Linked DNA regions of Syntrophotalea carbinolica DSM 2380. The protein of the gene in region 2 interacts with the protein of the main gene of each other region in a pairwise test. Links are inferred from orthologs where the notes say so. Each region holds a gene or a part of one and is shown on either strand. Other genes may lie near its edges.

What was found.
Region 1: the proteins of ndk (region 2) and PCAR_RS12870 interact in binary tests that used the Escherichia coli proteins (3 or more experiments, as listed by UniProt). The link is inferred for Syntrophotalea carbinolica DSM 2380 from one-to-one orthologs.

Annotation. Positions count from the first base shown.
Region 1 is NC_007498.2:2,760,484-2,770,571, forward strand. The notes cover bases 33-2,775. They hold PCAR_RS12870 (5-formyltetrahydrofolate cyclo-ligase), read right to left. Parts: upstream 1,827-2,775; coding sequence 1,239-1,826; downstream 33-1,238. Other genes in these bases: rny (ribonuclease Y), read right to left, coding at 33-1,218; PCAR_RS12875 (cell division protein ZapA), read right to left, coding at 2,248-2,550; PCAR_RS12880 (cell division protein ZapB), read right to left, coding at 2,547-2,726. In the rest of the region: more of rny, read right to left, coding at 1-32; signal recognition particle-docking protein FtsY, read right to left, coding at 2,798-4,216; PCAR_RS12890 (roadblock/LC7 domain-containing protein), read right to left, coding at 4,270-4,629; chromosome segregation protein SMC, read right to left, coding at 4,643-8,164; PCAR_RS17995 (RluA family pseudouridine synthase), read left to right, coding at 8,378-9,268; PCAR_RS12905 (DUF3971 domain-containing protein), read left to right, coding at 9,265-10,088. UniProt on the Escherichia coli protein: Involved in the removal of 5-formyltetrahydrofolate.
Region 2 is NC_007498.2:2,345,615-2,362,171, reverse strand. The notes cover bases 6,587-9,276. They hold ndk (nucleoside-diphosphate kinase), read left to right. Parts: upstream 6,587-7,569; coding sequence 7,570-7,983; downstream 7,984-9,276. Other genes in these bases: mtnP (S-methyl-5'-thioadenosine phosphorylase), read left to right, coding at 9,204-9,276; rlmN (23S rRNA (adenine(2503)-C(2))-methyltransferase RlmN), read left to right, coding at 8,104-9,207; hisI (phosphoribosyl-AMP cyclohydrolase), read left to right, coding at 6,918-7,295; PCAR_RS17895 (PAS domain S-box protein), read left to right, coding at 6,587-6,755. Also shown: PCAR_RS11185 (N-acetylmuramoyl-L-alanine amidase family protein), read left to right, coding at 1-867; rph (ribonuclease PH), read left to right, coding at 864-1,598; PCAR_RS11175 (XTP/dITP diphosphatase), read left to right, coding at 1,601-2,191; PCAR_RS11170 (lipocalin family protein), read left to right, coding at 2,398-2,952; PCAR_RS11165 (hypothetical protein), read left to right, coding at 3,024-3,332; PCAR_RS11160 (L,D-transpeptidase family protein), read right to left, coding at 3,477-4,382; more of PCAR_RS17895, read left to right, coding at 4,914-6,586; more of mtnP, read left to right, coding at 9,277-10,067; PCAR_RS17890 (tetratricopeptide repeat protein), read left to right, coding at 10,107-10,874; PCAR_RS17885 (helix-turn-helix domain-containing protein), read left to right, coding at 10,887-11,822; PCAR_RS11115 (purine-nucleoside phosphorylase), read left to right, coding at 11,824-12,645; PCAR_RS11110 (response regulator), read left to right, coding at 12,796-13,185; PCAR_RS11105 (universal stress protein), read left to right, coding at 13,205-13,651; PCAR_RS11100 (hybrid sensor histidine kinase/response regulator), read left to right, coding at 13,914-15,089; PCAR_RS11095 (NAD(P)/FAD-dependent oxidoreductase), read left to right, coding at 15,139-16,557. UniProt on the Escherichia coli protein: Major role in the synthesis of nucleoside triphosphates other than ATP. The ATP gamma phosphate is transferred to the NDP beta phosphate via a ping-pong mechanism, using a phosphorylated active-site intermediate.

The DNA.
Region 1 (10,088 bases), 410 kb from region 2 along the record:
ATGGGCAGCCAGAGCATGAACGATCTTGGCCGATTCGCCATACTTACGCGCAAGATTGGCCCCGATGACGGCATGCGAACCTTCCACTTCGTGGTCGACGGCCTTGCCGATATCATGCAGCAATCCGGCCCGCTTGGCCTGCTTGACATTGATGCCAAGCTCGGCGGCCATGATACCGCACAAGAAAGCAACTTCGATGGAATGCTGAAGCACGTTCTGCCCGTAAGAAGTACGATAGCGCAGGCGCCCGATAAGCTTGATAATCTCGGGATGAATCCCATGCACGCCAACATCGAAAGTCGCTTGTTCGCCAGCCTCGCGAATGGCGTTGTCGACATCCTGGGTGGCCTTGTTTACCGCTTCCTCGATACGCGACGGATGAATGCGACCATCCCCGATGAGCCGCTCCAGAGCCAACCGTGCAACCTCGCGCCGAACGGGGTTAAATCCGGAAATAATAACGGCTTCGGGAGTATCATCGATAATCAGATCGATACCGGTGGCCGCTTCAATGGCACGGATATTACGTCCCTCCCGACCGATAATGCGCCCTTTCATTTCATCATTGGGCAACGGCACGACGCTAACGGCGCTTTCTGCGACAAAATCACCGGCATAGCGTTGCACGGCGAGAGCCAGAATCTCCTGCGCTTTTTTATCTGCGGCTTCCTTGGCTTCATCCTCGATCTGCTTGATTTTTTTGGCGCACTCGTGCCGCGCCTCACTCTCCATCTGCTCCATGAGTTGCGCCTTGGCCTCCTCGGCGCCCAACCCGGCCAGCTCCTCGAGCCGCTCACGTTGCTGGCGGACCAGAGCATCCGCTTCCTTTTCCCAGCTGCGAATGCGGCTTTCCTGTTGCGAAAGACGCTTTTCACGCTGCCCGAACTCTTCATCGCGCGCATCGACCTGCGCAACCTTGCGATCCAGATTTTCCTCGCGCTGCACAAGACGCTTCTCCTGTGCCTGCAATTCCCGGCGCATCTCACGGGCCTCTTGCTCCCAGGCCGTCTTTGCTTCCAGCAAGGCATCCTTTTTCTGAATTTCGGCTTCTTTGCGGAGAATATCCGCTTCCTTGGTGGCTTCCGACAGAATCTGGTCAGCCATTCTTTTCGCTTCAGCCAATTGGGTAGCCGCAACCTTGCGGCGTACAAGTGCCCCGCCGATGGCACCGACCAAAAATGCCGCGCCGATTCCTATCCACTGAATTTCTATACTCAAAGTTTAAACCTCCTAAATATTTATGTGCTTTCCAGCATACACCGCCCAGACGGTGTGAAAGAGTAATCCCGTTCCTCGGTAATCAATAAATCCAAACACTGGTCATGATCCTCGACCGGCAGACGTTCAACCAGCTGCGACTCAAAACTGAGCCCGACAGACAACGCCGGACGCCCGGATCCACAGAGCACCCGGTCGTAAAACCCCTTACCATACCCCAGCCGGTTACCCTCAAGGTCAAAAGCCACGCCAGGCACCAACACCAAATCGAGTGCACTGGATGGTATCGTGGCTGACCCGGTCGGTTCGAGCACGCCGAACGCCCCAGGTGAAAGCTGTTGCGGCGACGCAACCAGCACAAAATCGAGCTGATCGCCGCGCACCCGCGGGTATGCGACAGTTTTCCCCCGATGCAACGCCTCGTGAAATATTTCTTCAGTGAACACTTCGTTGAAAATCGGACTGTAAAGAGCCACCGCCTTCGCCTGCTCGAAAGCAGGCAACGCCAGCACCCGCTGCTGAACCCTGAGGCTGTGTCCCAGGCAGACTTCAGCGGCCAGATGTTTGCGACGGGCCAACATAATCTCGCGTAGCGATTTTTTAGGCATAGGCAGAGATCCCGCAGTAAAACGGCAATCTCCGAGGGGAGTACTTCTAGATGAGAGATGCGAGGACTGAGTTACCTTGTCTGGCTTGGTAGAAACCGTTTCTTGTAAGTCCTCCACCGCCATCACCGCCTCGGTTTTTACAAGGCAGCACACGACGGACCAAGACTAAAGTCCTCTTCTTTTCGCCTGAAACCCGGCGATAAAACAGTTTACAAGAAACGCAAAAGCGCAGTGCGCTAAAGACGTCCAACAAACCGAACAAACAAAACGCCTGGCGCAAGCGCCAAGGTTCTGGAAAACCCCAACCATTCAAATCTATCTAAAATCTCCGTGCGGAGATGGCCTGGCGCCAAGCGCCTTTTTTTCAAATGCGTTTAGCAGAAAAAGTCGCGAACGTCTCTCGAAAGCAGCGACAATGCGTTCAATTTTCGTGCGGGGGAGAATCTGGACATGCCTTTTCCAAGCGAGCCACAAGATCGTGCAACTGCACATTCAGGGACTCTTCCCTGGCCTGTGTGGCATCGCGCAAACGCAGATAAGCCTCCCCCACATTCAGCAAAGCGAGAACCGCCGTATTCAGGGTATCAACCGCCCGACTGGCAGCCACAACCTCGGCTATTTTTTCGTTTACGAACTCCGCGACCCGACATACCTCCGCCGGATCCATCGCACTTTTGATGGTATATTGCTGACCTAAAATTGTCACCTGGACAGCTTGTTTCAAGATACCTCCTGATCCAAACCATCAAGCTTGGCCAGAATCCGGTCCACCTCGGAAGCAAAACGCTCGCGTTCCTGTAGCAAGCGATCCCGGTCTGCAAGCAACTGCTGGCACTGTTCCTCCAGGGCCTGCTTGCGCTCCAGAAGCTGATCAATCTTTTTTTCCAATTGAATCATCATTGTTAAATCCACGGCTTCCTCTGCTCAGTAAATATGAATTTTAAAAAAGAAAGAACCCTTTAGTCAAGAAATTATCCATCCTGCCGAAACAAAGCCTCGACAAACAGATCCGGATCGAAAGGCCGCAAGTCTTCGATGCCTTCGCCGATCCCCACATAGTGTATCGGCAGACCGAGCTCGCCCCCGATCGCCACCAGCATGCCGCCGCGGGCGGTGCCATCGAGTTTGGTCAGCGCCAGCCCGGAAACCGACACTGCCTCCTGGAACAGACGAGCCTGCACCAGGGCATTCTGGCCGGTTGTCGCATCGACCACCAGCAGGGTCTCATGGGGGGCACCCGGCATTTCGCGATCGAGCACCCGCCGAATTTTCTTCAGCTCCTCCATAAGGTTGACCTTAGTGTGCAGCCGACCGGCAGTATCGAGAAGCAAAACATCGGCCTTGCGCGCCTGAGCGGCTTTAATGGCATCGAAGGCCACGGCTGCAGGGTCAGATCCGGCAGCCTGGCGAATGACTTCGACGCCGGCACGCTGTCCCCATACCTCAAGCTGCTCCGCCGCAGCGGCGCGAAAGGTATCCCCAGCCCCCACCAGAACCTTTTTCCCCTGCTGAACATACTGATGGGCGAGCTTGCCAATAGTAGTCGTCTTACCGACACCATTAACACCGACGACCATAATCACGAAGGGTGTCGCACGTTGAGGATCAAGAGGCGCGGACTCCTGCATTAAACGATCGCGAATTTCCCCCTTGAGTGCCTCGCGTAAGACATCAGGATCATTGAGCTGACCTTTATCAAGACGCATTTCCAACGATTGTATAAGCTGTTGGGTCGTTTTCATACCGAGATCGGCGGTGATCAGTATTTCTTCCAGCTCCTCGAGCAGCTCTTCATCGACCCCTTGGCAACCTCGCAACAAAGCATCTATTCGACCGACCAGCGAAGCCTGGGTCTTGGCCAACCCGGTACGCATCCGCTGAAACAAGCTCACCGGTTCTTCCACTACCGGTTCTTCCACTACCGGTTCTTCCACTACCGGTTCTTCCACCACCGGTTCTTCCACCACCGGTTCTTCCACCACCGGTTCTTCCACCACCGGTTCTTCCACCACCGGCTCTTCCACCACCGGCTCTTCCACCACCGGCTCTTCCACCACCGGCTCTTCCACCACCGGCTCTTCCACCACCGGCTCTTCCACCACCGGTTCTTCCACCACCGGTTCTTCCACCACCGGTTCTTCCACCACCGGTTCTTCCACCACCGGTTCTTCCACCACCGGTTCTTCCACCACCGGCTCGGTTTTATCGGTTATTTCCCGGGAAGCGGGCCGCCTCAAACGCCGCACCAGCATGAATGACAAAATTACCACTAGGGCGACAGCACTCCAGAGCACAACCGTGGCCGTCAAAGTCCGGTGCGATTCAGGCACCCCCATACGACCCAGCACATTAACCAGCCACTCGATACAGCGGAAAAACATATCCTTCATCTTGTCCTGCTCCTTGCATATAACAGTGAAAGAGTCAAACGACTCCATGATGCTTAAGCGATTTCCTGCTTAAGAATGCCGACACAGCGTTGGAGGGCAAACCTCGCCTTGCCGAGAAGTTGCCTGCGACAACCGGTCAACACCAGGAAATAGTCAGCGGTGATGGGCACCACCAATGTCTGCGTATCGCGGGTGGAGATGACGACCTCCTGCAGATCATCCTCGCCAATCCGGTCGAGCATGGCACGCAAGTTGCCGAGAATTATCCCTTTGTGAGCGCCCACCAGCCTCAGGTCATAATCGTCCATGGGACCGACCTGATCGACCGCCTCGCCCTCCCAGTCGGCGATGATGGCGCCAGTGGCGCCGGGAACACTTCCCACAAGTTCCAGAAGAACAGATTTAAAAGGCATCGCAAATCCTCAATCAGTCATGCAGCTGTACGGAAACCAACTTGGAAACCCCCGGATCTTCCATGGTAACACCATACAGAATATCGGCCATCTCCATGGTGCGCTTGCTATGCGTAATGACTATAAACTGCGACTTGGATGACATCTCGCGCACCATTTCATTGAAACGCTGAATATTGGCTTCATCCAGCGGTGCATCGACTTCATCCAGCACACAAAACGGTGATGGTTTGATCAGAAAAATGGCGAAAATCAGTGCAATGGCGGTAAGGGCTTTCTCGCCGCCGGACAACAAACCGACACTCTGCAATCGTTTGCCGGGCGGTTGCACCGCAATCTCGATCCCTGTTTCGAGCAAATCGTTTTCATCGGTCAGCATTAATTCTGCACGTCCGCCGAGAAAAAGTCTCGGGAAAATTTCCTGAAACATGGCATTGACCTGATCGAACGTTTCCCGGAATCGCTTGCGGGTTGTGCGATTGATCCTGGCGATAGCGGTTTGCAGCCCTTCCAGAGACTCCTGCAGGTCTTGGTCCTGTTGACAGAGAAACTCCCAGCGCTGTTCCAGCTCGCGGTATTCATCGATGGCCATCAGGTTGACCTCGCCGATGTTTTCAATACAGCGACGCAGTTCCTCCAGCCGATGTTCGGAGGCAACCGGATCAAAGGCCTCGTCCGGGACAACCGCGTCGCCCTGCGACAAGTCGAGCCGAAAACGCACCTCGATATCCTGACACAGATGCGCAATCTCCATATCTATTTCGCGGACACGCATCTGCAGTGAGGAGAACTGCTCCCTGGCCTGCTGCAACTGCCCCCGCACGACCCTCAAACTCTCCTCATGAGCATCCACCTGCTGCTGTTGCTGGCCGAAGGAATCTTTCAGCCGGTCCAAGCGCTCCTGCTGCTCCTGGCGTCGTGCATACAGCACCTCCAGCTCCGTCTGCAACTGTTTACCCTCGGCCTGCAACCGAGCTGTCTCGGCAGCGGCTTGCTGCTGGCCCTGCTCCCGCTGGCGCAATTGCCGCTCGAAATCCTGCCCGGAGACGGTAAGCTGTTGCAATTGTCGACGACCGCCTTCCTGACGCTCGCGAAGTTCGGCCAGAACGACTTTCAGGGATGTCACTTTTTCGCGCAACGCTTCCTGGCCCCGGCGCCAAACCCGCAATTCTTCTTCGCATCGGGCGACGGCCGTTTCCTGCTCAACACGCGCCTGTTCAAGTCGGCTGCAACAGGCTTCCGCCTCGACTTGTTGGCGTTGCAGTGCATCGCCTTCCTCCCTGAGTTGATCATTTTCGAAGGAGGTAATATCCAGACGCTCGTCTATGCGCGTAAGTTCCTGCTGCGCTCTCCCCAGATCCTTTTCAGCTGCGGTACGTTTCAACTCCAGGGCATGCAGTTCCTCGCGTAAATCCTCCTGCATCTGTTCGGCGGCGCCCAATGCGGCCTTTTGGTCGACCCGCTGCTGCCGCAACCGGGCAAGATCATCATCCAAAACAGCTTGTCTGGCCTTGAGTTCCTTGATTTCCCGTTTTTGCGACAAAAAGCTGTGCCCAAGCCCTTCCCGGGCGCCCCCGCAAAGGATCCCACGGTGATTCAGACAATCACCCGCAGCCGTCGCCAGCGTTAACCCTACCGGCAAAACGGCATCCAGATAAGGAAGCAGATCGTCGACCAGAAACACTCCCTGGAGCAAAGGCATGACCTGCGAGGCCACTTCCGGAGAACACTGAACGACCTCGGCCAATGGCCGGCCGTGACCAAAAGTCACCTCGAATTCAGCAACATCAGGCAGCACCAGAGCACCGCGCCCCCCGCCATCTCTGAGCAACTCCAACGCCCGGAGGGCATCCTCGGGGTGCCGCGTCACCAAAGCCTGCAGCCGATCGCCAAGCACTGCCTCGAGAGCCACCTCATACGCTTCCGGCACCTCCAGCAAATCGGCCACCATCCCGATCATGCGGGCGCGCAGCTGCGTATCCTGCAACAGAAGCTTGACGCCGGCACCGTACCCCTCGAGGTTACGCTCCATCTGCTCCAAAGATTGCAGTCGGGAGCGGCACTCTCCCAAACGCCCCTGTCCTTCGAGCAACAGGCGCTCATTCTCCTCCAATTGCCGCCGGGCAACCAAGGCTTGCTCCCGGCTCTGCTCCAGCGTCTGGTCCAGTTCATCCCGCTGAGTGGCAAAACGCTGCAGACTCTGCTCACAGGAGGCGACCGTTTCGGCGGCAATGACCCGATTCTCCTGTAATTGAACCGATTCGCGACGCTGCTGGCCACGACGCTCATCCAATCCCTGCAAACGACGGCGCGCATCTTCCAATGCGTGGCGGCTTCGGGACAACTCATCCATGCGCGCATACAGGTTCCGGCGTGCATCCTCCAGACTGGCCACCCACTGGCGCTCTTTATCCTGCTGCTCCTCCAGGCTTGCAGCCTCGCGCTCCAGCACCGAGGATCGTTGTTGATACTCTTGCGCCAGAGCACTGCCGGCGGCCGTCAACTCTTCGATTTCGGCAGCAATTTCCTGAAGCCGTCGGTGAAGGTCCTGCTGTTCCTGACTATGCTGCTGTTGCTGACGCTCCAGATTCTGCAAAGACTGCTGACCAAATTCGATGCGCCCCTCGACACGTTGCAGCTCACCACTGAGATGAAACACACCTTCCTGGCACTGGCCAAGTTCTTTCTCGGCCGCAACCTGCACCAGCCGCAGCTCCGACAGCTCCAGTTCCAACTGCTGGAATCGGCTCTCCAGCGCAACGACCTGCTGCCGGGCACGGGTTTCATCGTGGCGATGCTTGTCGCCGTCAGCCACCAGCTCGGCATAACGACACCGCGCAAAACCGATTTCGATCTGTTTTTGTTCATCGCGGTAGTTGCGGAACTGCTCCGCCTTGCGTGCCTGCCGTTTCAGAGCCCCCAGCTGACGACGCACCTCGCCGATAATATCCCGTAATCGCAGAAGGTTCTGGCGGGTAGCGTCTATTTTACGCAGAGCGGTCTTTTTGCGGGCTTTGAATTTGCTGACCCCGGCCGCCTCCTCGATAAGAAACCGTCGTTCCTCCGGTTTGGCATTGAGTATCTGACCGACCTTACCCTGTTCGATAATGGAATATGCCCGGGCCCCGATACCAGTATCCATAAAGAGTTCGGAAATATCGAGCAACCGGCAAGGAGCCTTGTTCAGTAAATACTCGCTGTCGCCGTTGCGATAGAGTCGGCGCGTCACCATGAACTCGGCATAGTCCCGTACCGCAACCGGCCCCCGCCCCTTCTCGTTGGAAAAGACCAGGGACACCTCGGCCATCCCCACCGGTTTGCGCTTTTCGCTACCGCCGAAAATGACGTCCTCCATGGCCCGCCCACGGAGGTTTTTGGGACTTTGCTCCCCCATGGCCCAACGTATGGCATCGACCACATTGCTTTTGCCGCAACCGTTCGGACCGACCACAGCGGCAATGCCGGGGCCGAAATCGAGGGCCACCCGATCAACAAACGATTTGAATCCTACGATTTCGATACGCTTGATCTGCATATGCGCGCGCGGACATCCTCTCTGGTAAAGACCTGTCGATAACGCGGCATGTTAACAATCCGCAAAAGCCATGTAAAGCAGTTTGCTGGCACACGATTTTGGCGTAACACGCCGTCCGCTACCTTTCCGTACCCATACTTTTATGTATTGTTGTCCGGCCAGGTGTTTCAGGCAGCTTGCCTGCAGAACAAACTAAGGCTATGATGAGCAGCTATGGCTATAATTACCCTCACTGAACAGGACGCGGGACAAACCGTTCTGGAGACCCTTCATGCGCGCATACCAGCGGCGCCACGCTCCTACCTGCGCCAATTGCTGCGTAGCGGCAAAATTCGCTGCAACGGATCAATCCTGACCGAAAACATCTGTCTGCGGGGCCATGAAAGCCTGCAGCTTCCCGATAGCAAACGCCTGCGGGAGGTTTGCACCGACAGAGTACCGGAACTGACCATATTGCTGGAAACCGACGAGTTTCTGGCTGTCTTCAAACCTGCCGGACTCGCCGTGCACAGCAGTGTCGGGCATACCGAAGACAACCTTACGGACCGCCTCAAAGCCTGGATAAAACAATGCAAAGCCCCTTATCGCATAGCCCCGGTCCATCGACTGGATATCGGCACATCAGGTCCGGTGATCTTCGGCAAAGGCCGCAAAGCCACCGCCGAGCTGGGGCGGTTGCTGCAAAACGGACACATGAGCAAAACCTACCTGGCACTGGTTAACGGCCATCCCCCGGAGACGGGGATGATGGTTACCTCGGTGCGTGTCCAGGGAAAACCCAAACAGGCAGCTACGCGCTTTCGTGTGCTCGGCCGCCACGCCAGCGCCGCCTTGCTCGAACTTGAACTCCTGAGCGGCCGCAAGCATCAGATCCGCCAACAATGCGCCGATGCCGGTTGGCCGCTGTATGGCGACCACCGCTATGGCGGTCCGGAGCTCCCTGGTCGGGATCGGCTGTTCCTGCACTGCTGGCAGCTGGCCTGGCCCATACAGGGCGATCAGCCATCCCACAGGATAACCAGTCCCCTTCCGGAAGAACTGTCCGTTATCCTCACCAGCATGGATATTGAATCTCCAGCACCAAACCGGAAACCCGAATCATGACTCCAAAAGAAACGACCAAAACTTCGATATTCCGGCGGCACCCATTCTTGACGGCTGTCAGCCTGCTGGCTGCGGCCGGACTTACGGCGGCAAGCCTGTTCCTGATGACCTTTGACCTGAATGCTTATCGGGAATCGCTGGCAAACCGGTTAAGTATCGCATTGGACCAACCTGTTTCCATTGGTTCGGCGCATATGTCATGGCGCCAGGGCCCCGCCTTCAACATTAGGGATATTCGCATCGGGGAGCCCCTCACGGAATCCGGTGGCGACATTGCCCATCTGTTTTTGCATCCGCGCCTGTTGCCGTTGTTGATGGGAAAAGTTGTCTTTGACGACATGATTATCGAACGTCCGATTTATCATGCGCGTCTTTTATCATCCAGCTCGGATACCGGCACCGACTTGCCGACGATACCGCTGAGAGCCCTGCTGCAAACCATACAGGTACATAACCTGACGATTATCGACGGGCAACTCCGTCTCGAAAACGCCCAAGACGACCGGCATCCCCTGGCGCCACTGCAGATCAATGCCATCAACCTGAACGTACGCAATCTGCTGACCGGCCGGCCCGGCAAGCTTAACATCCACGCCGAACTGCCCCAAAAAGAAGGGCTCGCCACACTGGACGTCAAGGGCAAAACAACCTTCGACACCAACCTGGGCAACTGGCGACAGATCAAAGGTCAACTGCGGTTGCAGATGGAAAACATCGCCACGGAACAACTTCGCAGCTGGCTGTCCCTGCCGGAAGCGACACCCGCATTGAGCGGCCGGGCATCCCTTGAGCTAAACGCCGATGGAAGCGCTGCCAGCGG
Region 2 (16,557 bases):
CAATCGCCCAAAGGCACGGCGGTTATCTCGCCTGGCAGTCATTTTCTTCGCTTGGGCGACCAGATGACTCCTCTTGGTCAACCGCCGCGATTTATCGATGGTCGACTGCGCATCTCCGTAAACTTTTTGCAGAATCAACTGGCGGCTCTGGTAAGTCGTCCCGTGGTGTATCGCAATCTCGATCCCAACAATATTCAGGATCCCAACCCTGGTACGGAGCTTGACCGTCTATTTGCGTTTCTGCTGCAGCGGGAACCCGAAAAAGCCGAAGACCAGCGTACCAAAACTACGGTGGCCATCGACCCCGGGCATGGCGGAGAGGATCCCGGTGTCATCGGGATCGACGGCATCAAGGAAAAGGCCGTCACGCTGGCCGTTGCTCAGGGTCTCGAAAAACAGATCAAGATGCGGCTCGATATGCCGGTTTTTCTTACCCGTAACGATGATTATTCCCTGCAGCGGGAGAAACGGTTGCAGAATCTCGCGCGTTCCGGTGCTGATCTGCTGCTGGTTCTGCATGCCCAGTCATCTCCCTCTACTCTTCCCCACGGCATTGTTCTTTTTGTGCGCCCCAGGGAGGAAGTCGCCTCCGGAACCGTTTCCGCTCGCGATGACAGCATGCAATTGGCCCAGGCACTGAAATCCTCCCTGCAGGCGGCAGGGTTGCCTGTGGCCGGGATTCTGCGGGCTCCGTTGTTGCCGTTGGGGCGGGGTGATTTGCCAACGGTGCTGGTGGAAATGGGCTACTTGAGCCATGTTTCCGACCAGGCACGTTTATCCGTGCCCCAGGGACAGAAAGACCTGGCCGTGGCTTTGTTCGAAGGTCTTAACTCTTTTGTCGAAACCAAGCAGGAGGAAGTTCTGTGAGTGATTCCGTAGCCCGGCGCGCCGATGGCCGTACCCCATCCGAGTTGCGTCCTATATATTTCAGCCGCGGTTTTACCCGTTATGCCGAAGGTTCGGTATTGGTGTCTTTCGGTGAAACCCGCGTTTTATGCAATGCGACCGTTGAAGAGGGCGTACCGTCCTTTCTTCGCGGCCAGGGGCAAGGTTGGATCACCGCTGAATATTCCATGTTGCCTCGCGCAACCCAGGTGCGGTCTGCACGTGAGGCCACCCGCGGTAAAGTCGGAGGCCGCACCAGTGAAATACAGCGGCTCATCGGGCGGTCGTTGCGGGCGATTTGCGACCTCGAAATGCTTGGGGAACGCACGATTCTCATCGACTGCGACGTTCTGCAGGCCGATGGAGGCACGCGTACTGCCGCCATAACCGGTGCTTACGTGGCTCTGCATGATGCCGTCTATGGCCTCGTGCGTGAAAACCAACTGTCCGATTCTCCCTTGCGCGACAGCGTCTCTGCCGTCAGTGTCGGATTGGTGGACGGACATCCGCTGCTCGACCTCGATTATGCCGAAGATTTCCGGGCCGCTGTAGATATGAATTTCGTCATCACCGGTTCCGGGCATTTCGTCGAGGTGCAAGGTACCGCCGAAGAACGCCCTTTCAGCATGGAAGAGTTGGACGATCTGCGCAATCTGGCCCTGGCGGGTTGTCGTGATTTGCATCGCTTGCAATTGCGGGCCCTGGAGGCATAACCATGGAGATGCTGGTAGCGACGCGCAACAAAGGGAAATTGCGGGAAATCGAGCGGTTGCTTGCCGACACCGATATCGTCGTCAAGGGGCTTGACGCTTATGGCGATCTTCCCGATGTGGTTGAGGATGGCGCGACTTTCGCTGCCAATGCGCGTAAAAAAGCCGCGACCATGGCGCGGCTTACCGGCTGTTTGACTGTAGCTGATGATTCCGGCCTGGCGGTTGAGGCCCTTGGCGGAAAGCCGGGCATCTACTCTGCCCGTTATGCGGGTGAGGAGGCTTTGGATAGCGACAATAACCGCAAGCTTCTCGAAGATATGGCTTCTGTGCCGGAGGGACAGCGACAGGCAGCATTTCATTGTGTCATGGCTCTGTGCACGCCGGAGGGCGATTGCCAATTGTTTGATGGCCGCCTGGATGGCGTCATTCTGACCCGGGGCAGGGGCGAGGGTGGCTTCGGTTACGACCCTCTTTTCCTGGTTCCCGAATACGGCCGTACCCTTGCCGAGTTGCCTCTCGATATCAAAAATCGCATAAGTCACCGTGGACAGGCCCTTAAGCGTCTTGTCGCCTATTTGCATTCCCCGGGTTGATGTCCCGGTGCCGTACCGGTGGGCTTTCAGTTTTTCGTCGGTTGTCTTTTTCCTTTTCGGTGATGTCCGTCCTGACAGGTTCACTGTCACTCGGACTGACCGCGCTTCCTTTCTTTCCGTATTCCTTCGGTTAAGTTTTTTTATTCGGAAACATTTCTCTGTCTGTGGTTGCATGCCCGGTATTATGCTGCATAATTCTACAGGTCATGGCTTGTTCTCTACGTGAAATTTCTGTAGTGGCAATACGCTGGCTTTCGGCTCTGTTCCTGTTGCTGTCTTGCAGTGCCTGCGGCAGGCCGGAGAACGCACCTCGTGCGGTTTCGCGTATCGATCTGGCGCGTTATGCTGGGATCTGGTACGAAATTGCCCGTTATCCCAATCGCTTCGAAAAAAACTGCGCGGGAGCAATGGCGATTTACAGGGTGCTTGATGACGGCGGTCTTGAGGTGGTGAATCGCTGCCGGGATATCACTGACGGCGGTCGCATTCGCGAGATTAAAGGTTACGCCAAGGTGCCCGATCCGTTGAATCCTGCGGAACTGAAGGTTACCTTTTTCTGGCCGTTTTATGGCCACTACTGGATTATCGCGTTGTCCGAAGATTATACTTGGGCAGTGGTCGGACATCCGCAGCGCAAATACTTATGGATACTGGCGCGCCAACCGGTTCTTGACCAGGGCGTGTTGCAGAAAATTCTATCGTTGATCGTTGAGCAGGGGTACGAACCGGAGCGTCTTGTTTTTGCGGATCAGGGGAAATAGACCGTCTCCATGATTGACAAATTCGGTTGTTCCTGCTTAATTAACCACTATAACCAAAAGGAGGTATAACCATGGGAAAATGGCAAATGATGCTGGGTGGCGCCGCATTATCGGTACTGGTTTTAAGCGGATGTTCAGCGCAGCTCAGCGCAACCGATCGTGAAATGCTCGATCAGGCCCTGCAGTCCGGTCAGATGGCTGCCGACTATGCCCAGAAGGCCCAGGCTTCTGCAGGCTTGGCGAGTGATGCAGCCATGCGTGCCGAAGATGCAGCACAGCGTGCTGAAGCCGCTGCGGGCCAGGCCGAACAAAGTGCTGCCGATGCTCAGGCCAGCGCCGAAAAGGCCCAACGTGCCTTCGAAATGTGTCAGCAAAAATAATCGGTTTTTTGGTGTTATGGGAGCCCTGCAATTTCAACTGCAGGGCTTTTTTTATATGCGCGGGAGGATTTTCATGGGGGCGATAAGCAGCGGTTCCCGGTGGTTTGTGGGGGGGGGAAGCTCAGGAATAAAGGCGAGGGTGATTCAGTCGTCCGATACAATGGTGGCGATGCCCCGGCCATGGGCTATTTCTTTTTCGACTGTTTGCATATTTATGACCCCTTGCCAGGGGAGTTGGGTAACCTGTTGCTTGAATGCCAGCAGTAAAGAGTCGGTATCCGCGTCGTCCGGGCGATGGACTTCCAACAGCAGTTTGCCGTCTTTTAAGCCGGTTTTGACCGGTTGTCGGATGATGCGAACCGTTGTTCCGGGTTTTACGCGGGCGAAAAGGTCTCTGATATCCGCCGGGTAAAGACGCAGACAGCCATGGCTGATACGGCGACCGACACCATAGGGCTTGCTGGTACCATGAATGCCGTACCCCCGCGCGGAAAGCCCCAGCCAGTACTCTCCCAGGGGGTTGTCGGGGCCCGCAGGAATCCGGGCCGCAAGTCGGGGGTTTTCCTTTCGAATGGAGGCCGGGGCGTACCATACGGGATGCACGATTTTTTCGGTGATTTCGAACTCCCCCTGGGGGGTATCCCACCCGGAACTTCCGATGCCGACGGGGTAGACGCGTACCCTCAACCTGTTTTGTTCCTGCCAGACATAATAGAGCCTGAATTCCGCCAGATTAATAGTGATGCCGGGTTTTATATCGGTGGGCAGTAAAAAGGCATAAGGCAGGATTATCTTGTCGCCGGCAGGGGGGAGCCAGGGGTCGGTGTCGGGATTCGCACGGCAAAGTGCGAGGTATCCCAGACCTGCCTGGCGCGCAATCTCGATCAGGGTTTCTCCCACGCCTATCTTGTAAGCACGGTGCTCGCCCATGAGGGCTGGATAGTCCGTTTGAGGCAGCAGGCTTTGCTCAAGGCGCTGGGGATACCAGGCCCAGGCGTTGCCGAAAGATATCCAGGCCAGGGCGCATAGGTAAATGATAAAATTTTTCATGAGCATGATTCTACTCCAAACAGGTTTTTTTATGAAGGTTTCCCTTTCTTTGTTTTTCAAAAACTTTGGGCATGGATTCGGATTCGGTCGTTAAAAATGCAAAAAATTTTTCGCCGATCCGGAAAAAAAGTTTTTTTCTGTTAGAATTGCAAGATTGTCGAGCGTTGGTGATGGTGTTGACGGTTGATCGCGGCTTGTCTGTCTTTCAGGTATCTGACGTTGGCCAGGCCGGCAGTCCGTTTTACGCGGTGTATGCATAACTTGCAGCCGCATGTATGCCATGCGATTTTGAGAGGGCCACTTTCCCCCGATTCTGGTTTTCAGAAGATTTTCCCTTCCTGCGGGCTTTTCCTCAATTTCCGTTTTCCACGCACAATGCAGCGTAGGTAACGCGCGGGAACTTTCAGCGATCCATGATGCAGGTGGCCAGATGGCAGAGACTTGTAGGGCATTATTGCCCTGTACCCGGGTTCGTACCTATCCCTTTGTCGACAGTCGATGGTGCCATGGCACCTGCCAGGGAGAATAAAGGTGAGTCAGACATGCTGTGAAGACGGATTTCCTTTGATGGATGATGGGTGTGCCATTGTTCCTCCGGATCTCACATTGAAAAAATATCAGGCTCTTGCCGAGGCGTTCGGCGGGGTCGTCTACGAATTGAATCATCCCGGGGGACGACTTGACTGGTCTGATCAGTGCTGGAGAATGTTCGGCATTACCAGGGAGGAGATGGGCAGCGATATCCAAAGTTGGCTTGTGCATATTCATCCGGAGGACCGTACCCATGCTTTCAAGGAAATGCATCGGACGCTGCGTTCCGGGCAACCAACGCAGCTCGAATACCGTGTGCAGCATCGCGACGGCCATTATGTGTGGGTGCAGGACTACAGTTATGTCTGTTGCCGCGGGGCAAACGATGTCTGTCATATCGTCGGATATCTGCAGAATATATCCGATACCAAAAAACATCTGAACGACCTTGACCTGGCGCGCAGGGCCATCGATTCATCAATAAACGCGATCGCTTTTACCGATCTCGAGGGGTGTTTGTCGTATGTCAACCGGTCGTTTGTCAGGATGATGGGCATTGACAAACCGGAAACGGCTATCGGGCGGCAGGTCGGCACCCTGTGGAAAAACCCCAAAAAGGCCCGAGTGGTTTTACGCAATTTGCAGAAATTCGGCGAATGGAGCGGAGAGGTCGCGGCTTTGCGTCCGGATGGCCTTTTGGCATATTTCGAGGTTTCCGCCCATGTGGTCGAAGATTCCGGCGGGCATCCGCATTGTTACATGGCCTCGTTTGTCGATGTAACTGAACAAAAGAAGGCCGAACAGGAAGTGCAGGAGTCGGAGGAAAAGTACCGTCTGTTGTTTTCCTCCTGTTCGGATGCCATTGTTATTTTTGATGCCGGATCTTTACGCATTGTCGATGTCAATGGCGCAGCGCTCGATCTGTACGGCTATACGCGTGACGAGTTTCTCGCTTTGGACGTGTTGGATTTGAGCGAAGAACCGGAGCAAAGCCGGTTGCGCATGCAACAGATTATCAGCGGCACGCTGCGTCATTTCCCCTTGGTCAGTCATCGTCGAAAAGACGGCACCCGCGTCGATGTCGAGGTGTCGGTCGGATCTTTCAGTTGGCAGAAACGGCAGGTGTTTGCAGGTTTTTTCCGGGATGTCAGCGAACGCCAGCGAATCGAAGAGCTTAAGGATGACATGTTGTCGTCCGTCAGCCATGAAATGCGTACGCCCCTGACGGCCATCATGGGGTTTACCGACTATCTTTTGAAATCGAATGACAGGCCGGAACGGCAGAAGGATTATCTGAGTATCATCCAGCAGCAAAGCGAACGGCTGAAAGAACTGGTGGAAAATCATCTCAACCTGCAAAGGCTGCGTGCCGGGCACGGGGTCGGCGCCATTCACCCTGTCGAAGTGTTGCCCCTGTTGCACGGTGTTTCCAATATGTTTTCTTCGGCTCGCGGTCGAGACCGCATCCGGATTCAGTGCCCGGAGGATTTGCCGCCGGTGCGTGGTGATGAAAACCAGCTTTATCGGGCACTGTATAACTTGTTGTCCAATGCCATTAAATATTCGTCGGAGGATCAGGAGATTCTTCTGGGGGCCCGACGAGCCGACGATGCTGCGGTGCTTTTCGTCAAGGACCAGGGCGTGGGGATCCCGAATGAACACCAGGCTACCATATTCGACCGATTCTTCCGGGTACCCGCCGGGGATCACGGTATGCGCGGTAGCGGATTGGGGCTCTCGCTTGTGCAGGAAATTATCAAAGCGCACAATGGCCGCATATGGTTGGACAGCGTTCCCGGGCAGGGCAGCTGCTTCTATCTTAAGTTACCGTTGTTCGGTTGACGTTGATGAATGATGCTGCGCGTGTTTGGCTGCCGCATGTCTGATCCGGTGCGACAGGGAGAGGTTTTTTCGGGGAATTCGTTGACACCCCGGTTTCCTGCGTTGTATTAAAGGTTGGGTTTTGCCCGTGTACCTCGAATGGTCAAGGAAATCGGAGGATTCATGATACAAATCGATTTTGAAAAAATGGGCGGTCTGGTGCCGGCCATTATACAGGATTATCAAACCAACGAAGTGCTGATGGTGGCATTTATCGACGAAAAAGCCCTGAAGCTGACTCTGGAGACGGGGAAAACCTGGCTTTTCAGTCGCAGCCGTAATAAACATTGGATGAAGGGTGAACAATCCGGTAATACTCAGGAAGTACAGGAAGTGTATACCGATTGCGATGCCGATGCCCTGGTCATCAAAGTCAAACAGAATGGTGGGGCTGCCTGCCATACGGGTAATCGCAGCTGTTTTTACGTGCGTTGGGAAGATGGCGCCTGGGTGGAGCACTCCGAACCTTTATTCGATCCGGATGAAGTCTATAAAAAATAACCGGGTAGCATTACCCGGTTATATTGATGGTCTTTTCGTCCTGTTTTCTGAGCGGGGATTGGTTAAACGCTGTTGCACGAAAAAGCAGTGCGCTGTATCGTTCCCCGGCCATATGGCAAGCAGAGTACGGGACATGGCCGAATACTTTTGATGTTTGTTTGCTAACGAAAAACCGAATACGCAGGGTGACGGAGAATGGATGTCGCCCTGCCGGTGAAAATGAGCGGAAGCGGCGTCTTTGTGCCGCGTTGAGCCGCATGGAATGGAGAATTTTATGGAGAGAACCCTGGCAATTATCAAACCCGATGCGTTCGCCGCCGGTCATGCCGGAGGTATTCTGGCACGTATTTACGAAGAAGGTTTTCGTGTGATCGGTATGAAAAAGCTGGCCCTGAGCGAAAAGCAGGCCGCCGGCTTCTATTACGTGCATGAGGGGAAGCCTTTTTTTGATGATCTCAAAGGATTCATGAGCAGCGGTCCCTGTGTTGTCATGGTGCTGGAGGCCGATGGAGCCATCCGCAAATGGCGAGATCTTATGGGGGCGACCAATCCTGCCGATGCTGCGGCCGGTACGCTGCGCAAGGAATTCGGAACCTCTCTCGGCCGCAATGCGGTGCACGGATCCGATGCTCCGGAGACTGCAGCGTTCGAGGTGGGGTATTTCTTCGCGGGACTGGATTTGCTCTGATCGTGTCCCATGTTTAACCTGAATTAGATTGGGCCTTGTGCCCTGAAAGCCCTTCGGATACAATCGGAGGGCTTTTTTACAAAGAATCTTACGGGGTTGAACCGCCGCATGGATGTATCGATGGATCAAGACACACGAATCGACCTGAAAAATTTTACGCTGGAAGAATTAACGGAATTTCTGGCCGGCATGGGCAAAGAGCGTTTTCGTGCCGGCCAGGTTATGCGCTGGATGTACCATCGCCTGGTCGACGATTTCGACGCCATGAGCGATTTGTCCAAAGTCCTGCGGGCCGAATTGCATCAACGCGCGCGCATCTCCCGTCTGACTCCGGAAGCGACGGAAGATAGTCGCGACGGTACCCGCAAGTATCTGTTCCGCCTTGAAGACGGCGAAACCATCGAATCCGTTCGAATTCCCATGGACGATAATCGGGCCACCCTGTGCATCTCCACCCAGGTCGGCTGTGCCATGGGCTGCGTTTTTTGCCATACCGGAAGTTTCGGACTGGTGCGTAATCTTACCCCTGGGGAGATCGTCAATCAGGTTTGTGCCGCCCTGGCGGACGGTCCGGTGAACAATATCGTGCTTATGGGGATGGGGGAGCCGCTGCATAATCTTGACAATGTGGTCAAGGCCTTGCAGATTCTTTATATGCCGCAGGGGCTCGATTACAGTCCCCGCAAGGTTACCCTTTCGACGGCCGGCCTGGTGCCGCAGATGCAGGAGCTGGGAAAACGGGTGCGCGTCAACCTGGCGGTGTCGCTCAATGCCACCACCGACGAGGTCCGCAACCGGCTCATGCCCGTCAATCAACGCTATCCCCTGCAACAGCTTATGGCTGCCTGTCGGCAGTATCCTCTGCATGCCAAAAAGCGTATTACCTTTGAATACATTCTGATCCGGGATGTCAACGACTCCGACCAGGACGCGCGCCGGTTGGTGAAACTGCTGCACGGGATCAAAGCCAAAGTCAATATCATCCCATTTAATGAACATAGTGCCTCAGAGTTCAGGGCGCCAACGGAGGAACGCATCTCCAGGTTTCAGGGCTATCTGCTCGATCATGGCATGGTTGCCATCCGTCGGGCCAGCAAAGGCCAGGATATCTCCGCCGCGTGCGGTCAGCTTAAGGGAAAATTGACCGTATCACCGCCAGCGCAGGAGTCCGAAAGAAACTCTGCCCGTCCTGATCGCTCTCAGGGGAAAGGTAAGCATTTATGAAACAGCCGATCGTAGGGGTTATTGGTGGCAGCGGTCTGTACGATATGGAAGGATTGACGGATGTTTGCGAGGTAAGTCTCGATACGCCCTTTGGCGCTCCGTCCGATGTCTTTGTGACCGGCGTGCTCGACGGTGTCAAGATGGTTTTCCTGCCCAGGCACGGACGAGGCCATCGACTGCTGCCTTCGGAAGTACCCTACCGGGCCAATATCCACGGCATGAAGCAGCTGGGCGTGGACAGGATCATCTCTGTTTCGGCGGTCGGCAGTATGCGCGAACAGATCGTTCCCGGGCATATCGTCATCCCCGATCAATTCTTCGATCGCACTCAGGGCAAGCGCAACGGGTCATTTTTTGGTGACGGCATTGTCGGGCATGTGCAGTTTGCCGATCCTGTATGTCCGGATCTTTCCCGGCTACTGGCAGCTTCAGCACGCGCGGTTGGTGCCACTGTTCACGAAGGCGGAACCTACCTGTGTATCGAAGGCCCCAATTTCTCCACCCGTGCTGAATCGAAAATCTATCGCAGTTGGGGGGTCGATATCATCGGCATGACCAACATCCCCGAGGCGCGGCTGGCCCGTGAGGCCGAAATCTGTTATGGCACAGTGGCTCTAGCCACGGATTACGATTGCTGGCATGAGGGGCATGACGATGTGTCCGTCGATGCCGTGATAGCCATCATTCAAAAAAATGTGGCCACGGCGCGGCGGATTATTCGGGAAGCGGTCGGCAGCCTGGTTTCCCGTCCCGGTTGTTCCTGCGGTGAAGCTTTGCGGTATGCCATCATGACCGCGCCGGACGCGATCGCTGCCGATACCCGCGAAAAGTTGGATTTACTTATCGGTAAATATCTTTGATTATTTTCTGTCCTCAGTTGCGTTGAGGTGGAGGTGCCCATGGTTCAAAAGATGGCGTGTGCAGGGTGGTGCTTGATGGCGCTGGCGCTGGTTGTGTCCGGGTGTACGCCTTCCAGCGGATCCCGTACGAAGGCGACGCAAAACGCCAAGGTACAATACACCCTTGGTGTGGCCGAACTCAAAAACAATAACCCGACCATGGCGCTGGCCAAATTTCTTGAAGCGGAAAAGTTCGATAAGAACGATTCCGACATCCAGGAAGGTCTGGCCCAGGCGTATCAGCGCAAGGGGGCTTTTGCGGAAGCGGAAAAGCATTATTTACGGGCCATTGAACTACGTCCGGATGAACCGCGGTATTTCAATAATCTCGGAGCGCTCTACCTGGATATGCAACGGCCCGATGATGCCCTGCTTCACCTGAATAAGGCTGCCACCAATCTGCTGTTCCCTCAACCCGAAATTCCCCTGACCGGTATCGGAATGGCGTATTTTATGAAGCAGGAACATCAACAGTCCATAGCCTCCTATCGGGAAGCCTTGAGTAAAAATCCGAGGTATATCGAAGCGTATCTTCGCCTCGGAGAAGTTTTGACCACTCTTGGCCAGGTCGATCGCGGGTTGATTGAATATAAGAAAGCTCTGCTGTTGGCTCCAGAATATGGGCGTCTGCATTTTTATATGGGGATGGCTTATATGAAAAATGGCCAGATGGATCCGGCTCGCCAGGCTTTTCTTAAAGTCCGGGAGTTGATACCTGAATCGGAGATGGGCATCAGGGCCGGCGATTATCTTGACATGTTACAGTGAGACGTGAACGCTATGCATGACACATCAACAGAGGACAGTCCCGCCGAAGTGCCGGTTGCCAGCCTGGGAAAGCAACTGCAAGAGCGACGTGAGGCCATGGGGTTGAGTCTGCAGGCTGTGGCAGAACGTACCCGCATCCGTTCGGCTTATCTGCGGTCATTCGAGGACGATGATTACGAGGCGTTGCCCGCAGCCGCCTATGCCGTTGGTTTTTTGCGTCAATATGCAACATTGCTGGGGCTCGATGCCGAGCAGGCGCTGAAGGAGTTTCGCGGTGCCGCGCAGTCTGTCGCCCAGCCCCTGTCGCAGCTTCCTACCCCTGAAAACTCCGGCACCGAGCTGGAGCCGGCCGGGAAGAAGCGCCCGGGATTCCCGATTTGGCTGTTGATTGCCCTGGGTGCCATTTTGGTTGCCGGCTGGCTGTTTTACGTGGAAAACCGCGAAACGTGGATTCCTGTATCCAAAGAATCCGCAACGCCAGCCTTGCCCGCCAGTGAACCAGCGGCGGGGATTTCTGCCTCGCAATCTTCGATGAAATCCGATGCGGCACCTGAGCCGCAGAGTTCGCCACCCTCCGCATCTGAAGCTTCCGCCCCGGTGCAGGATGCAGATGTCCCCGTCGAAACCAGCGAAGCGTCCGAAGATGCGCTGATTTTCCCTCTGCCCGCAGGCGGGGCGGTGTTTCGCATCGCCTCCAAAGGAAGCGGCTGGGTGGAAATAGAGGCTGATCGGCGGCCTCTGCAGAACTACGATATGCAACCAGGCACGCGCGTCGAATGGACCGTCCATGATTTTGCGGAAATCCGGGTCAGTATTCCCGGCGGCGTGCAGGCATGGCTGGACGGTCGTGAAGTGAGTTTGCCCGATACCTGCGTGGTGATCCTCCGACAGCCCCCGGCAACGGTGGCGTCGACGGCCATGTCCGCACATCGCGCCGGGGAACATTGACATGGGAAGCGTTTTGACCGAAGAAAATCTGGGCCCCATCGTGGAAGAGGTGCATGCCCGATGCGGGATGGCCCCTTTCGATCTGGCTTTGATCCTCGGATCGGGCCTGGGGCAGGTCGCTGACGCAGTGGAGGATGTAAAAGTCTGGGAGTACAGGGATTTTTCCTGCTTTCCGGCCGTTGCCGTGGCCGGACACGCCGGCCGGTTGCTGGCCGGCACTCTGCATGGCCGCCGGGTACTGATCTTTCAGGGACGCTTTCATCTGTATCAGGGATTGACCGCCTGGCAGACGGCCGTGCCCGTGCGACTGGCGCATGCTCTGGGTTGTCGGCGGTTGTTGCTGACCAACGCCGTTGGCGGTATTCACCCCGACTTGGATGCCGGATGTTTCATGTTCGTCGCCGATCATATTAATGTGCTGGGCGACAATCCTTTACGCGGGATGTGCGGCGATACTTTCGTCGATTTATCCAGGCTTTATCGTACGGATCTTTTCAAGTCTCTGCGTACCGAAGCGCTGTCCCATAATATCCATGTGCAACAGGGGGTTTTGGCAGCGGTACCGGGACCCTCCTACGAAACTCCGGCGGAAGTGCGTGCTCTCAGGCAGATGGGTGCCGATGCCGTTTCCATGTCATTGATTCCTGAAGCCATTATGGCCGGGGCCCTTGGCCTTGAGGTTGTCGGACTCAGCTCTGTCACCAATCGTGCCGCCGGCCTTGGCACAAAGCGTCTTTGTCATGACGAGGTACTCGCCTCCGGCAGCAATACTGCAAAAAACCTTTCCGTGTTGGTCGCTTCCCTTTGCCTGGGCTGGTTTTAAACCTGCGACAAGCGCAATGCTTTCCTGTGGTTAGAATCTGTAACATGCTGAAATTAAGGAAAAAACACATTTTTTGATGATTTTGCAGCGGCTTGACAGTCCACGACCCGGTGGTATGCTTTAGGCAAATCAGGGAAGGGGGTGTCAGCAGTGCAGAATCGGGAAAAGATTCTGGTAGTGGACGATGAAGAAAATGCCCGCATTGCTCTTCGGGCTATTCTGCAGAATGAAGGCTATCAGGTAGATAGTGTGGCTAACGGCTTCGAGGCTCTCGAGTTTTTGCGCATGCATAAGGTCAATGTCGTGATCAGCGATCTTAAGATGCCGGAGATGAACGGGCTTTCCTTTCTTCGCGAACTTAATCGACGTTATCCCAGTACCAGGGTGATCATGGTAACCGCTTATGGCGGGGTCGAATCGTATCTTGAAGCAATCCAGCTGGGTGCTTTTGAATACATCCATAAGCCTGTAAAGGTGGATGAACTCAAATTTATCATGCATAAGATGCTGACCGAGGAGCGGCCAGTCAACGCTAACTGATCTGTTTCGGGGAGTGGCAATGAAAGATTTCAAGACGGTATTGTTTGCAACTGATTTTTCGGAAAATTCCGAGTATGCGTTCGAATATGCGCTGGCGATGGCCCGCAAATATGAATCCCTGCTGGTTATAGTCCATGTCATTAACGAACCGGTCGACTTGCGTGGATTTTACGTGCCGCATATTTCTTTCGAATCCCTGGAAGAGGAAATAGAAGAAGGTGCTCGCAAGATGATGGAAAAGTTTTGCCGTATGCACATCGCCGATTATGAAAACTACCAGACCTTTATTGTCCCTGGCATCCCTTACGATGAGATTATCAAAAAAGCCATGGAGCTACCCGCCGATCTCATCATTATGGGGACTCAGGGCCGTTCCGGTCTGGATCATGTCTTGTTCGGAAGTACCGCCGAGAAGGTGGTGCGCAAATCCCCGGTACCGGTTATGACCGTGCGTGTTCCAGCCTGAATCTCAAACTGATCCATGTCTTCGGGGGCGACCTTAGGTCGCCCTTTTTTTATATGGGCTCGGGGTGGGTCGAGCGTCTTTGGGTATTTCTCCCTTGCATAAAGGAATTGCGCAAGGGTATCCTTGGCTACTAAGAAAAGGTCTGCACAGGCGACTTGATGATGGTTCCAAGAGGGTTATTGTCCATCGGCGGGCGCATATCATTCTTTGGGGCCGGATATTTTTGTTGCGAGGTGATTTTAATCATTTCAAGGAGATGGGGATGTCCAGCCGGATTCTAGTGGTGGATGACGAGGCGATTATTCTGCAATTGGCCACCATGGTATTGACCAGCAGAGGTTTCGAGGTGCTTACCGCTCACAGTGGGCAGGAATGTCTTGAAATCGTCGAACAGGAATCGCCGGATCTGGTGTTGCTGGATTACATGATGCCTGTCATGGACGGAATGACGACACTGCGTCATCTGCGTCAGGCTCACCCCGACACCTATGTCATCATGTTAACCGGTAAAGGCAGTGAACAGATTGCCGTTGATGTGATGAAGGCCGGTGCCGCCGACTATATTCTCAAGCCTTTTAAAAATCAGGATTTGGTGGAACGCATTGAGAATGTGTTACGCATTCGGCGTATCGAGATTCACAACCGGGAATTGCGGGAGGAACGCGAGCGCCTTTTAAGCCAGATCGAAGGCTGGAACCTTGAACTGGAAAGGCGCGTGGCGGAAAAAACCCGTGAACTGGAACTGGCCCATAATGAAATTCTGCAAGCCGAAAAACTTGCCGCACTGGGACATGTTTCCGCCGGGATGGCCCACGAAATTCGCAATCCCCTCAACGCCATCGGCCTGTTTGCCCAGATTCTTAAACCGGTGCTGGCTCACGATGCCGAAAAAGCCGGGTATATCGATAAATTGCTGCATGAAGTCGATCGTATCGATGGGATCCTGTCCAAGCTTCTGGACGCCAGCAAAGGGCCTCAAGTAACCCTGGAGCCGGTTTGCCTGGTCGAAACCATAGATCGTATCCTCGAGACCTTCAGTGCGCAGCTCAATGCCAGTGGTGTGAGTGTCGACAAGCATTATGAACAGGTGCCGCCACCGATGATGGCGGACAAGGGGGAAGTTGAACAGATCTTCACCAACCTTTTCGCCAACTCCCTGTATGAGATGCAGCACGGGGGGGCGCTGAAGGTCGGGGTTCGGTACGACGGCTATAATGTGACCATCGAGGTTTCCGATACCGGCGGAGGCATTCCCAGGGAAAATCTGAGCAAGATATTCGACCCGTTTTTTACCACCAAGACCAAAGGTACCGGTTTCGGATTGTCCGTGGTACTGCGCATTGTCAAAAGTTACAAAGGCCACATCAACGTACGTAGCACGGAAGGGGAGGGCACCATATTCAATCTGGAATTTCCCCTTGCTTTGGAAACAACCTGATTTTCGTGTATGTCACGGAAACGCTGCCTATATCAGATAATCGACGTCCATGCCTTTATTGTTACGTGAAATTGCCCTGACCCTTGATGAAGACGAAACATTGTTGCCGCTACGGGTCTCCGAGGCGCTTGGGGTTGCCCCGGAGAGTCTTGGAAATCTGAGTGTTGTGCGTCGGGGCATCGATGCGCGGCGTAAATCCCGTATCCTGCGAATATTCAGTGTTCAGTTCGAGGTGGAGAACGAAGAGGCATTGCTGCATCGCCACGCCGGCAATCCCCGATTGCAACCCGTCAAACAGCAGGTTTTGCCTTTTACGCCATCTTTGACCAAGCCATGGCGGGTGCTCGTGGTCGGGATGGGACCGGCCGGTCTGTTTGCCGCCTGGCACCTGGCGCGATGCGGTGCCGAGGTGACGCTGGTTGAACGGGGACGGTCCGTTGAAGACCGGGTGCGCGATGTCAGAAAGTTCCGCCAGGAGGGGGTATTCGATTCCCGGAGCAACATTTCTTTTGGCGAGGGCGGCGCCGGAACCTTTTCCGATGGCAAGTTGACCACCCGGGTTAAACATCCCTGGCACCGTCAGGTGTTGCAGACCCTGGTCGATTGTGGAGCACCCGAGGATATTCTGGTGGATGCCAAGCCCCATGTCGGAACGGATCGTCTGCGCCTGGTTTTGATTCGCTTTCGCCAGAAACTACGCGATCTGGGCGTTGCGATCCGTTATGAAACCCGCCTTACCGGCCTGGCATTCACTGCCGGCCGCGTGCGCGCGGGTGTGTTGAACGACTGCGAAGAGGTGACATGTGACAGCCTGGTTCTGGCATGCGGACACAGTGCCAGAGATACTTACGAAATGTTGCAGTCGGCCGGTGTGGCCATGGAAGCGAAGCCTTTCGCCATCGGCCTTCGGGTGGAACATCCTGCCCCGTTGATCAATGCGATTCAATACGGACATGCACAGCATCCGCATTTGCCGACGGCCGAATACGCTTTGACCTGGAACGATCCCAAGACCGGACGCGGTATCTACTCTTTTTGCATGTGTCCGGGAGGGGAGGTGGTTGTGGCTTCCTCCGAACCCGGGGGGATGGTGGTTAACGGCATGAGTTACCTGCGCCGTGACGGGGAGTGGTCCAATAGCGCGCTGGTCGTGGCCGTTCGGCCCGAAGATTTCGACGGACGGGATGCTTTGGCCGGCATGCGTTTTCAGCGGCGCTGGGAAAAACGGGCATATGAGCTTGGGGGAGGAGATTTTCATGCTCCGGCCCAGAACCTCATGGCTTTTCTCGGTCGGGGGACAGGTCCTATTCGCTCAAGCTGTCGACCCGGGGTGCGCGAGGCCGAACTTGCCGAGGCGCTGCCGGCTTTCGTAACGACGGGATTGCGCCGCGCTTTGCCGCAATTCGACCGCCGCATGCGCGGGTTTGTTACGGCCGAAGCAAGTTTGATCGGCATCGAGAGCCGTACA